Regions from separate parts of the Arthrobacter sp. 05N429 genome, predicted to be linked through region 1. Evidence: riboswitches for the same ligand, from Rfam matches in the RefSeq annotation. Region 1 holds a riboswitch; the other holds the start of a gene.
The links. Region 1 has a riboswitch for cyclic di-AMP ahead of AC1DF4_RS14215 (aggregation-promoting factor C-terminal-like domain-containing protein). Riboswitches for the same ligand answer to the same signal wherever they lie in the genome.
Positions count from the first base shown of each region.

Region 2: another riboswitch for cyclic di-AMP. It lies ahead of AC1DF4_RS14670 (M23 family metallopeptidase); the one in region 1 lies ahead of AC1DF4_RS14215 (aggregation-promoting factor C-terminal-like domain-containing protein).

Region 1 is NZ_JBFTMQ010000008.1:42,781-47,493, reverse strand. It holds gene AC1DF4_RS14220 (sensor histidine kinase) at 1-1,116, shown strand, start outside; cyclic di-AMP (ydaO/yuaA leader) riboswitch at 1,221-1,381, shown strand; gene AC1DF4_RS14215 (aggregation-promoting factor C-terminal-like domain-containing protein) at 1,380-2,138, shown strand; gene AC1DF4_RS14210 (glyoxalase superfamily protein) at 2,260-2,637, opposite strand; gene upp (uracil phosphoribosyltransferase) at 2,730-3,365, opposite strand; gene AC1DF4_RS14200 (phosphatase PAP2 family protein) at 3,378-4,241, opposite strand; gene AC1DF4_RS14195 (nucleoside deaminase) at 4,304-4,713, shown strand, end outside.
Region 2 is NZ_JBFTMQ010000009.1:20,290-25,002, reverse strand. It holds cyclic di-AMP (ydaO/yuaA leader) riboswitch at 156-325, opposite strand; gene AC1DF4_RS14670 (M23 family metallopeptidase) at 462-1,280, opposite strand; cyclic di-AMP (ydaO/yuaA leader) riboswitch at 1,285-1,498, opposite strand; gene AC1DF4_RS14665 (iron-dependent transcriptional repressor DtxR) at 1,644-2,339, opposite strand; gene serC (phosphoserine transaminase) at 2,604-3,731, shown strand; gene AC1DF4_RS14655 (MFS transporter) at 3,823-4,713, opposite strand, start outside.

The sequences.
Region 1 (4,713 bases):
CTGGTCTGGACAACGGTGGTCGTATCCGCCGGCGGCCTCGTAGTGATCGGCCTGGCCGGGACGGCGCTGATCCGCCGGACCATGAAGCCGCTGGATCAGCTCTCCGAGGTGGCGACGCAGGTCTCCCGCCTCCCGCTCGACGCCGGAGAAGTGGGACTTGCCGTACGGGTTCCGGCGTCGGCAGCCCATCCGGGAACCGAGGTGGGCAGCGTTGGCCATGCCCTGAACCTGATGCTGGACAACGTCTCCAATGCCCTCGAAGCCCGGCAGGAGAGCGAGATGAAGGTGCGCCAGTTCGTGGCGGATGCCTCGCATGAATTGCGCACGCCCCTGACCGCCATCCGCGGCTACACCGAGCTAATGCGGATGACCGAGCACTTCACCCCCGACGGGCAGAAGTCCCTGGCCCGTGTGCAGAGCCAGTCCGAGCGGATGACCACCCTGGTGGAGGACCTGCTCCTGCTCGCCCGGCTGGATGAGGGCCAGCCGCTCAAGCTCAGCGACGTGGACCTCACCCAGCTGGCCGTGGAGACGGTGAGCGACGAGAAGGTGATGGCCCCGGACCGCGTCTGGCAGTTGGAGCTCCCCGAAGAGCCTGTGGTGGTTCGCGGAGACGCCACCCAACTCCACCAGGTGCTGGCCAATCTGCTCTCCAACGCCCGCAAGCACACGGGGCCCGGAACGACTGTAGTGACCGGCGTAGGGCGCACCCCGGACGGGAGTGCCGTGGTGACGGTGACCGACAACGGGCCCGGGATCGCCCCCGAGTTTGTGGGCCGCGTCTTTGCGCGCTTCACCCGGGCGGATGCTTCCCGGAAGAACCCGGTGCCGGTGACGACGCCCGCAGCCGTCCGGCGGCCCTTGCCGCACCTGCCGCTGCGCCCACCCCGGTCTCCGTCCGCCGCGAGTGCTTCCACGGGGCCGCCTCCCCCGACTTCCGCCGAGGGAACCAGCGGGCTGGGACTCTCGATCGTGCAGTCGATTGTTGAGGCTCATGGGGGGACGGTCAGTGTGACGTCGGTGCCCGGCCGGACCCAGTTTGTGGTGCGGCTGCCCGCGCCAAACCCGGCCCAGGCGGCGCATCCGGCGGCGCAAGCCGCCACACCGTCGTCGTGATCTCCGTTACCTAAATGTGACTTAAGCTGCCTGGTCCTGTACGGTTTTTAGGGTGTGGCCATCACTGACGCCGCACATCCGGATGCACGCCAAACTCTGCCGCCTCCCGGATTCCGCTGCACCAGGCAGAGGCGGGGGACCCAGAGTTCCCGGGCATTTGCAGATCTTGCACCCTTGGGGTGAAGCCGACACGTGAGATTCCGTGCGGCCGGATGACCTCATCCGAACCCGACAGCTAACTCCGCAGGCGTTGAGAGGCGATCATGACTGAATTCAAGCCAAAAACGCGCCCTGATGGCGTTACGAAGAAGACCCGCTCCGAGGTGTCGCGCCACCGCGCTGAACCGGCCAAGCCCGCTTCAGCCCTGTCCCGGTTTGCCCAGAACTTCGGCACCACCGGCCGCCGCGCGGCCGTTGTTGCCGCCGCCTGCGCGGTCCTCGTGGGGGTCGGCGCCGCCGGGCATGCCTCCGAGACGGCTGCCCGCAATGCCACCGCGGGCACGTCCACGGAAGCAGCCACCACGGCGGATCCCCTGACCCACCTCGATTTTGAGCGCGTCCGGGTCGACAACCAGGCCACCATCCCCACCGGCGACGTCGCGGCACAGTCCACCGAGATCGAGCCTGCCGAAGCACCGGCCCCGGCAGCTGCCCCGGCTCCCGCACCGGCACCCGCGCCCGAGCCGGCACCGGCGCCCGCCCCCGTTGCCATCGACGACCCGGCCGGCGCGCAGGCCTACGCAGCCAGCCAGCTGGGATCCCACGGCTGGGCGGCAGACCAGATGCAGTGCCTCACGAAGCTCTGGACCAAGGAGTCTGACTGGAAGACGACGGCCACCAACAAGAGCAGCGGCGCCTACGGCGTGGTCCAGTCCCTGCCGGCCGAGAAGATGGCCAGCGCGGGCGCTGATTACCGGACCAACTACCGGACCCAGATCAACTGGGGCCTGAAGTACGTCAAGGACCGCTACGGCTCACCGTGTGGCGCCCTGAACTTCCACTACGCCCACAACTGGTACTAAACACCAGAATGTCGGACTCAGCTGAGGCCCCGGATCCCACTGGATCCGGGGCCTTAGCTCTGCCGGCGACAGCCCGCGGGAACCGCCGAGCCGTGGCCGGACGGTTCGGCTTAGGGCGCGTCTAGCCGTTGGGACGGTTGGGCAGGTACTGCACCGCCCATTTATTGCCGTCGGGATCGGCGAAGTAGACGAAGTGCCCCCAGTCCTGGACATCGACGTCGCTGACATCCACGCCGTTGTCCTTGAGCTGCCGGTGGGCGGCCTGAATGTCGCTGACCACCAGCTGCAGGCTGGGGGCGGTGCCGGGCGGAGCGTCGTTGAGCCCCTCGCCTATGGCGATCGAGCAGCCGGAACCCGGCGGGGTCAGCTGGACAAAACGGATGCCGTCCATGGGCCGCTCGTCGTAGTCGGCGTTGAAACCGACCTTATTGACGTAAAAATCCTTGGCACGGTCCACGTCGGACACGGGGACAAAGACAAGCTCAAGTTTCCAGTCCATGGGGCACAGGCTAGTCCCGGACAGCGATTTGCGGTAGGGCAATCCCAAGCGCGTGAACCCGCCGAGACGGCGGGTCTAAACCCGGCGGCTGGTTAGCCGGCCACGCCGTAGAGGCGGTCGCCGGCGTCGCCCAGGCCCGGGACGATGTAGGACTTCTCGTTGAGCTTCTCGTCGATGGAGGCGAGCACGATCGTCACGTTGGCGTCGGAGAGCTCTTCTTCCAGCTTCGCGAGGCCTTCCGGGGCGGCCAGCAGGCAGATGCAGGTGACGTCGGAGGCGCCGCGCTTGAAGAGGAACTTGATGGCCTCGCGCAGTGTGCCGCCGGTGGCGAGCATGGGGTCCAGGACAAAGATCTGGCGGTCGGTGAGGTCCTCGGGGAGACGCTCGGCATACGTGATGATGTCCAGGGTCTCTTCATCCCGGGCCATGCCCAGGAAACCGACCTCGGCGGTGGGGACAAGCTTGGTCATGCCCTCGAGCATGCCGAGTCCCGCCCGCAGGATGGGGACCACCAGCGGGGTGGGCTTGGTGAAAGCGGTGCCGATCGTGGTGCTGACAGGGGTCTCAATGGTGACCGGTTCGGTGCGGACTTCGCGGGTGGCCTCGTACGCCAGGAGCGTGACCAGTTCCTCGGTGAGCTGGCGGAAGACCGGGGACGGGGTGTTCTTGTCCCGCAGAACGGTGAGCTTATGGGCGACCAGCGGGTGGTCCACAACGAAAGTGCGCATGGGTCAAAACTATCACCCGGCGGCTGGTGGCCCGCCCGTGGGACCGCGGGCGCCGACGTCGTCCTTACCGCCGGACCGGCCGTCTTTGCCGGTGCCGCTGCCGGTCACCCCGTCGCCGTCTTTGAGGTGCGCGGGGTGGTCGAACGTGGGCGCGGGACCTGCTTGTTCCCGGTGCCGCAGTACATGGAAGAGCCTGTGGGCCATGATCACGATCGCCACCCACGCCAGCCCCAGCAGCCATCCGAAGATCACATCGGTCATCCAGTGATGGCCCAGGAAGACCCGGCTCATCCCCATTGCGGCCACGAAGATCACACCAGCCGCGATCAGGGCGACGCGCGCAAGTGTGCGCTTCACCTGCAGGCATGCGAGGTACACCACGAGCGCGATCACCACAGTGGTATTGAGCGTGTGCCCGCTGGGGAACGACGGCGAGTCCTCGTAGGGAGGCACGGCGTCCGCGTGGTCGGGGCGGTTCCGGCCGATCAGTTTCTTGCCGAGCGTGGTGGCCGTGGTGGACACAGCTGCGGCGGCCCCGATCAGGATCAGCGGCCGCCAGGTCCGGGAGGCCCAGATGAGCCACGCCGTGAGGATGCTGGCCAGGATCGGCATGCCGATTCCGCCGCCGATGTTGGTGAACCCTGTGACGAAGGAGTCCAGTCCAGGGCTGCGGAGCTGTTCCATAAACGCCAGGGTTGGCTTGTCCAGATTCGCCAGGCCGGCGTCGTCCACCACGTTGTCGTAGACTTCGGCGCTGAGCACAGCCAGGAGAACCACCAGCACGCCGCCCGCGAGCATCGTGACCCACAGGGCGGCGTAGGGCACAACCCACTTGCCCCAGCGCCGCATCAGCCAGCTCTCAGTCCTGGTGGTCACGTCCGTCTCCTGCCTCCTCCGTGCTGCACAGCTTGCTTAGTGTTCGAAACTATCATTGAGCCATGACTTTCCCTGAGCCCAGGCATGCCGGATGGATGGGCCTTGCCCTGGGCGAGGCACGTGCCGCGCTGGCGACGGCGGACGTGCCGATCGGCGCCGTCGTCATTGGTCCCGACGGCTCTGTGCTGGGCCGCGGACGCAACGAGCGGGAGGCGCTCGGGGACCCGACGGCGCACGCTGAGATGGTGGCCATCCGCGCGGCTGCCGCGCGGCTGCAGGAACTCAGCGCCCAGGGCGGGAAGTCCGGTGACGGCTGGCGGCTGGAGGACTGCACCCTGGTGGTGACGCTGGAGCCCTGCGCCATGTGTGCCGGGGCCGTGGTGCTGGCCCGGATTCCACGGGTGGTGTTCGGGGCGTGGGACGAGAAGGCGGGCGCCGCCGGGTCCGTGTTCGATATTCTCCGCGAGCGCCG
Region 2 (4,713 bases), on a different contig from region 1:
GCATGGCCTGCGGGCCGGACTCAGCAGAGATTGAGGCGGCGGTGTGAGATCCGTTCCGGGCGCCGGCAAGGGCAACCGAGGAGTCGGATTTCAGCGGGCTCGTAAGAGCCGCGCAAGCGCGGTGACGCGCAGCATTGTGGCGTGAAGACACGAAAGTAGCCTCTCCCAATGCCTGCGAGGTGAGCTGTCGGATTCGGATGGGAGTCACCCGGCCGCGCTGCTTCCTGGGAAGCTTTGCGACTTAACCCCAAGGCCTTCTTTCGAAGGCCAAAATTGGTTCCCCCGCCCCTGCCAGACGATGTAATGCGAACGGACCTTGAGCGGTGGCAGAGCTAGGCAATCCACTCAAGAGCGCCAACTTCGGAAAAGTTGGCGTAGGTCAAACTTACAACAGTTGGGACTCAATGTCACATTCGGATCACGGCGTGTCACAAGAATGCGAGAGCGTCCGATCAGCTTTGTTACAGCCAGCCGGTCGGGTCGACAACTTCGCCGTTGACCATGACCTCGAAGTGAAGGTGGCAGCCCGTGGAGGCGCCGGTGGTGCCGCTCATGGCCACGACTTCGCCGCGGGAGACCTGCTGGCCAACCTTGACGGTGTCTGAGGACAAGTGGTTGTAGGTGGTCTCCAGGCCGTTGCCATGGTCGATCACCACGCGGTTGCCGCCGCCGTAAGGGTGCCAGCCGGTGAACGTCACGGTGCCACTGGCAGCAGCCAGGACCGCCGTGCCGCACTGTGCCGAATAGTCCTGGCCACGGTGGAACTCGCCGGAGCCGCCAGTAATGGGGCTGACGCGATATCCAAAGGGCGACGCTGTTTTCAACTGGGCCAGCGGCGCCCCTAGGCTCCCGGCGGAGGCCGCGCGGGTAATCGAACCGACCGACTGGGCGCTCAGCAACTGCTTGAGCTTTCCGTCCGGGTCACCCTGGGTGGTGACGGCGGTCCGGTTGAAGTCGATTTTGGCCTCGTCAGCCGTCACATCAGGCTGGACTGCGGCCGAGATGGATCCCGTGGCCCCCGTGTTGGTGGCCATAACGGGGCCCGTGGCGGGGACGGTAACAGTGAGGACCAGGCCCGTAGCGGCGAGTGCAATGCCGGCCTTTTGCCCCACGCCGCTGGCGGCGGCAAAGTCTGTTACCTGGCGGAACGGGCTGCGGCGGCCCCTGCGTTCGTCACGGTGCGCGTCACGTGGGCGGTCTGCCAGGACGGCGACGGCCGGACGCGGCTCCGGAGCGGGACCGGTCGCACGACGGCGGCCCCTGGCGGTCTGGGTGGTCAAGAACGGTTCCTCTCTGGAGAGCCTGCGAAGTTAGCTGTCGGATTCGGGTCAGAGAGATCAAAGACCCGGTCCGCCGTGGCAGGCGTCCAGACACAGAGGCATCCAAAGAGTCCCTCGGTGGTGTGTGCTTGCCGCTGACGGACTTCACCCCAAGGCTGATTAACAGCCGGAAGTGGTTCCCCCGCCCCTGCCAGAAGGTGACTCTGCTACTGATCCGCTGGCAGAGCTCGGCTTCGGATCAGGTAACGCTTTGGTATCGGTACTAGTGATCAACTATAGGCGATTAAGCCTTGCAGAGATAAATCCGTTATCGAACCTGTGCACAACTCATGGGTCGTCCGATGAGCAGTCGGTTAGGTCCTGTTAACCGACGGTAACAAAGACGTGGGCCGCAACCTCGGGCGGGAGTTCCAGGGCGCCTTCGATATCCGGTACCCGGACGGAGATGTACTCCCCCACCCGTTCCAGCGCCACCAGGGCGCCGGGCCGGATGCCGCCTTCGTCGAGCTGGACGAGCAGTTCCGGTTCGACCTGGATGGGCTCGGCCAGCCGGTTGACCCGGACCCGGGAAGCCGGACCGTAGCCGGCCATGGCTTCGAGCAGGTTCACCACGCCATCCCCGTAGGGCTGGGATGGCGGGCCGCCGAGTTCCGCAAGGCCCGGAATCGGGTTGCCGTAGGGAGACACGGTGGGGTGGTCCAGCAGTTCGAATATGCGCCGCTCCACCCGCTCGCTCATGACGTGTTCCCAGCGGCAGGCTTCCTCATGGACATAGGCCCAGTCGAGCCCGATGACGTCCGCCAGCAGGCGCTCGGCAAGACGGTGCTTGCGCATGACCCCGATGGCACGTTTCCGGCCGGTTTCCGTCAGTTCAAGGTGCCGGTCACCGGAAACAACCACCAGCCCGTCGCGCTCCATGCGGCCGACGGTCTGGGAAACAGTGGGACCCGAGTGACGCAGCCGTTCGGCGATGCGGGCGCGGAGGGCAACGATGTTTTCTTCTTCAAGTTCCAGAATGGTCCGCAGATACATCTCGGTGGTATCGATCAGATCCGTCATTCAGCTCAGCTCCTCGAGCGCCGTCCTTGCGTGTTCCCACCGTACCGCGAGCTGCTTGCGCCCTGGCGGGGTCCGCCGTACGTTCGCAGGTCAGCTTAGCCTATTTTGAATTACTCCGGATAATCTCAGTGACCGGACTATGACGGGCTCTTTTGCCACCCCCACCGGGCAGTCAGGCAGAATGAAACGCAAGGCTTCGTTGCAGCCACCCTGCCGGGCCGCCTCCCAAGCCACGCTTTGTACCAGCCGAAAATTGGAGCCACTGTGAGCGACACCAGCATCACGATTCCCGCCAACCTCCTTCCCAAGGACGGCCGGTTCGGCGCCGGACCGTCCAAGGTCCGCCCGGAACAGATGGAAGCCCTCGCTGCGGCTTCCGGGCTGCTGGGAACCTCCCACCGCCAGGCACCGGTCAAGAACCTCGTAGGATCGGTCCGGAGCGGGCTCAGCCAGTTCTTCCGCGCCCCCGAGGGCTACGAGGTCATCCTGGGCGTCGGCGGGTCGACCGCGTTCTGGGACATCGCCAGCTTCGGACTCGTGGAAAACAAGGCCCAGCACCTGTCCTTCGGCGAGTTCGGCTCGAAGTTCGCTTCCGCCACCAACAAGGCGCCCTTCCTCGCGGATTCCTCCATCATCAAGTCCGAGCCGGGGACCCGCCCGGCGGCCCAGGCTGAGACCGGCGTCGATGTTTACGCCTGGCCGCAGAACGAGACGTCCACCGGCGTGGCCGCTCCGGTCCGGCGTGTTGCGGGCGCCGATGCCGGCTCCCTCGTGCTGGTCGACGCCACTTCGGCGGCCGGCGGGCTGGACGTCGACGTCGCTGAAGCGGACGTCTACTACTTCGCCCCGCAGAAGAACTTCGCCTCCGACGGCGGCCTGTGGCTTGGCCTGTTCTCCCCGGCAGCGCTGGAGCGCGCGGCGCGGATCAAGGCCGGCGGCCGCTGGATCCCGGACTTCCTGGACCTCCAGACGGCCATCGACAACTCACGGCTGAACCAGACCTACAACACCCCTGCGCTGGCCACGCTCGTCACCCTCGACGCCCAGGTGCAGTGGCTCAACGCGAACGGCGGTCTGGACTTCGCCTCCGCCCGCACCGCGGATTCCGCCGGCCGCATTTACCGTTGGGCCGAGGCCTCGGAGTACGCCACCCCGTTCGTGGCGCAGGCCGAGGACCGCTCAAACGTCATTGCGACCATCGACTTCGACGACTCCATCGACGCCGCCGCAATCGCCAAGCTGCTCCGCGCCAACGGCATCGTGGACACCGAGCCCTACCGCAAGCTGGGCCGCAACCAGCTCCGCATCGCAACGTTCGTGGCGATCGAGCCGGACGATGTATCGGCGCTGCTGGAATGCATCGACTTCGTCGTGGGCGAACTGAAGAAGTAGCCCTCCCGAATCAGGCGGGGCTGGCAGCGCCAGCTTCCATCGCCGTCGGCGGCGTCGTCCGGGTTTCTATCCCCGGGCGGCGCCGTCCGTCTCAGAGGCCGGTTCCGCCGGAGCCGATCCCGTCTTCGCCGGTTGGTCCGGGGCCGGAGGCCACGACCCGGAAATGGCGCAGCCCGCGGGCCCTGCGGTCATACCTGATCCGCAGTTGCTTGGCGCGGATGATCCACGCCAGCCCGATCAGGGCCGCGATCAGTCCGGACGCCGCCGCGACGCTCAGGGACCACCGGGGACCGGCCACGTTCGCGACCCAGCCCACGAACGGCGCCCCGATCGGTGTGCCGCCCATGAAGATCGCCATGTAAAGGGCCATCACCCGGCCCCGCATCACGGGATCCGTGGTCGTCTGGACATAGCCGTTGGCGCTGGTCATCATCGTGATGGCGAAGAGCCCGACGGGAACCAGCGCCACGCCGAACCAGAAGTAGCTCGGGGCCAGCGCCGCGATGCCGGAAGCCACGCCGAAGGCTCCGGCCGCCCCGAAAATGATCCGCAGCCTGGGTTTCTTGCGCCCGGCGGACAGCAGGGCACCGGCGACGGAGCCGATGGCCATGATGGAGTTCATCAGCCCGAAGGCGCTGGCGTCCAGACCGAATTCCGTGCCGACCATGGCCGCGATGAACAGCACGAAGTTCAGGCCCAGGGTGCCCACGATGAAGACCGCGACCAGCACCACCACGATGTCCGGCCGGAAGCGAACGTACCTCAGCCCCTCGCGGATCCTGCCCTTACCGGCCGCGGCCCGGGGCAATTGGCGCAGGGACGCTGAGGGAATCTTCCACAGGCTCAGCAGCAGTGCCACAAAAGTCAGCGTGTTGATCAGGAAAACCCAGCCGGGGCCGACGGCGACCGTGAGGATACCGGCCACAGCGGGGCCGATCATCCGGGCCACGTTGAAGGAGGCGCTGTTGAGGGCCACCGCGTT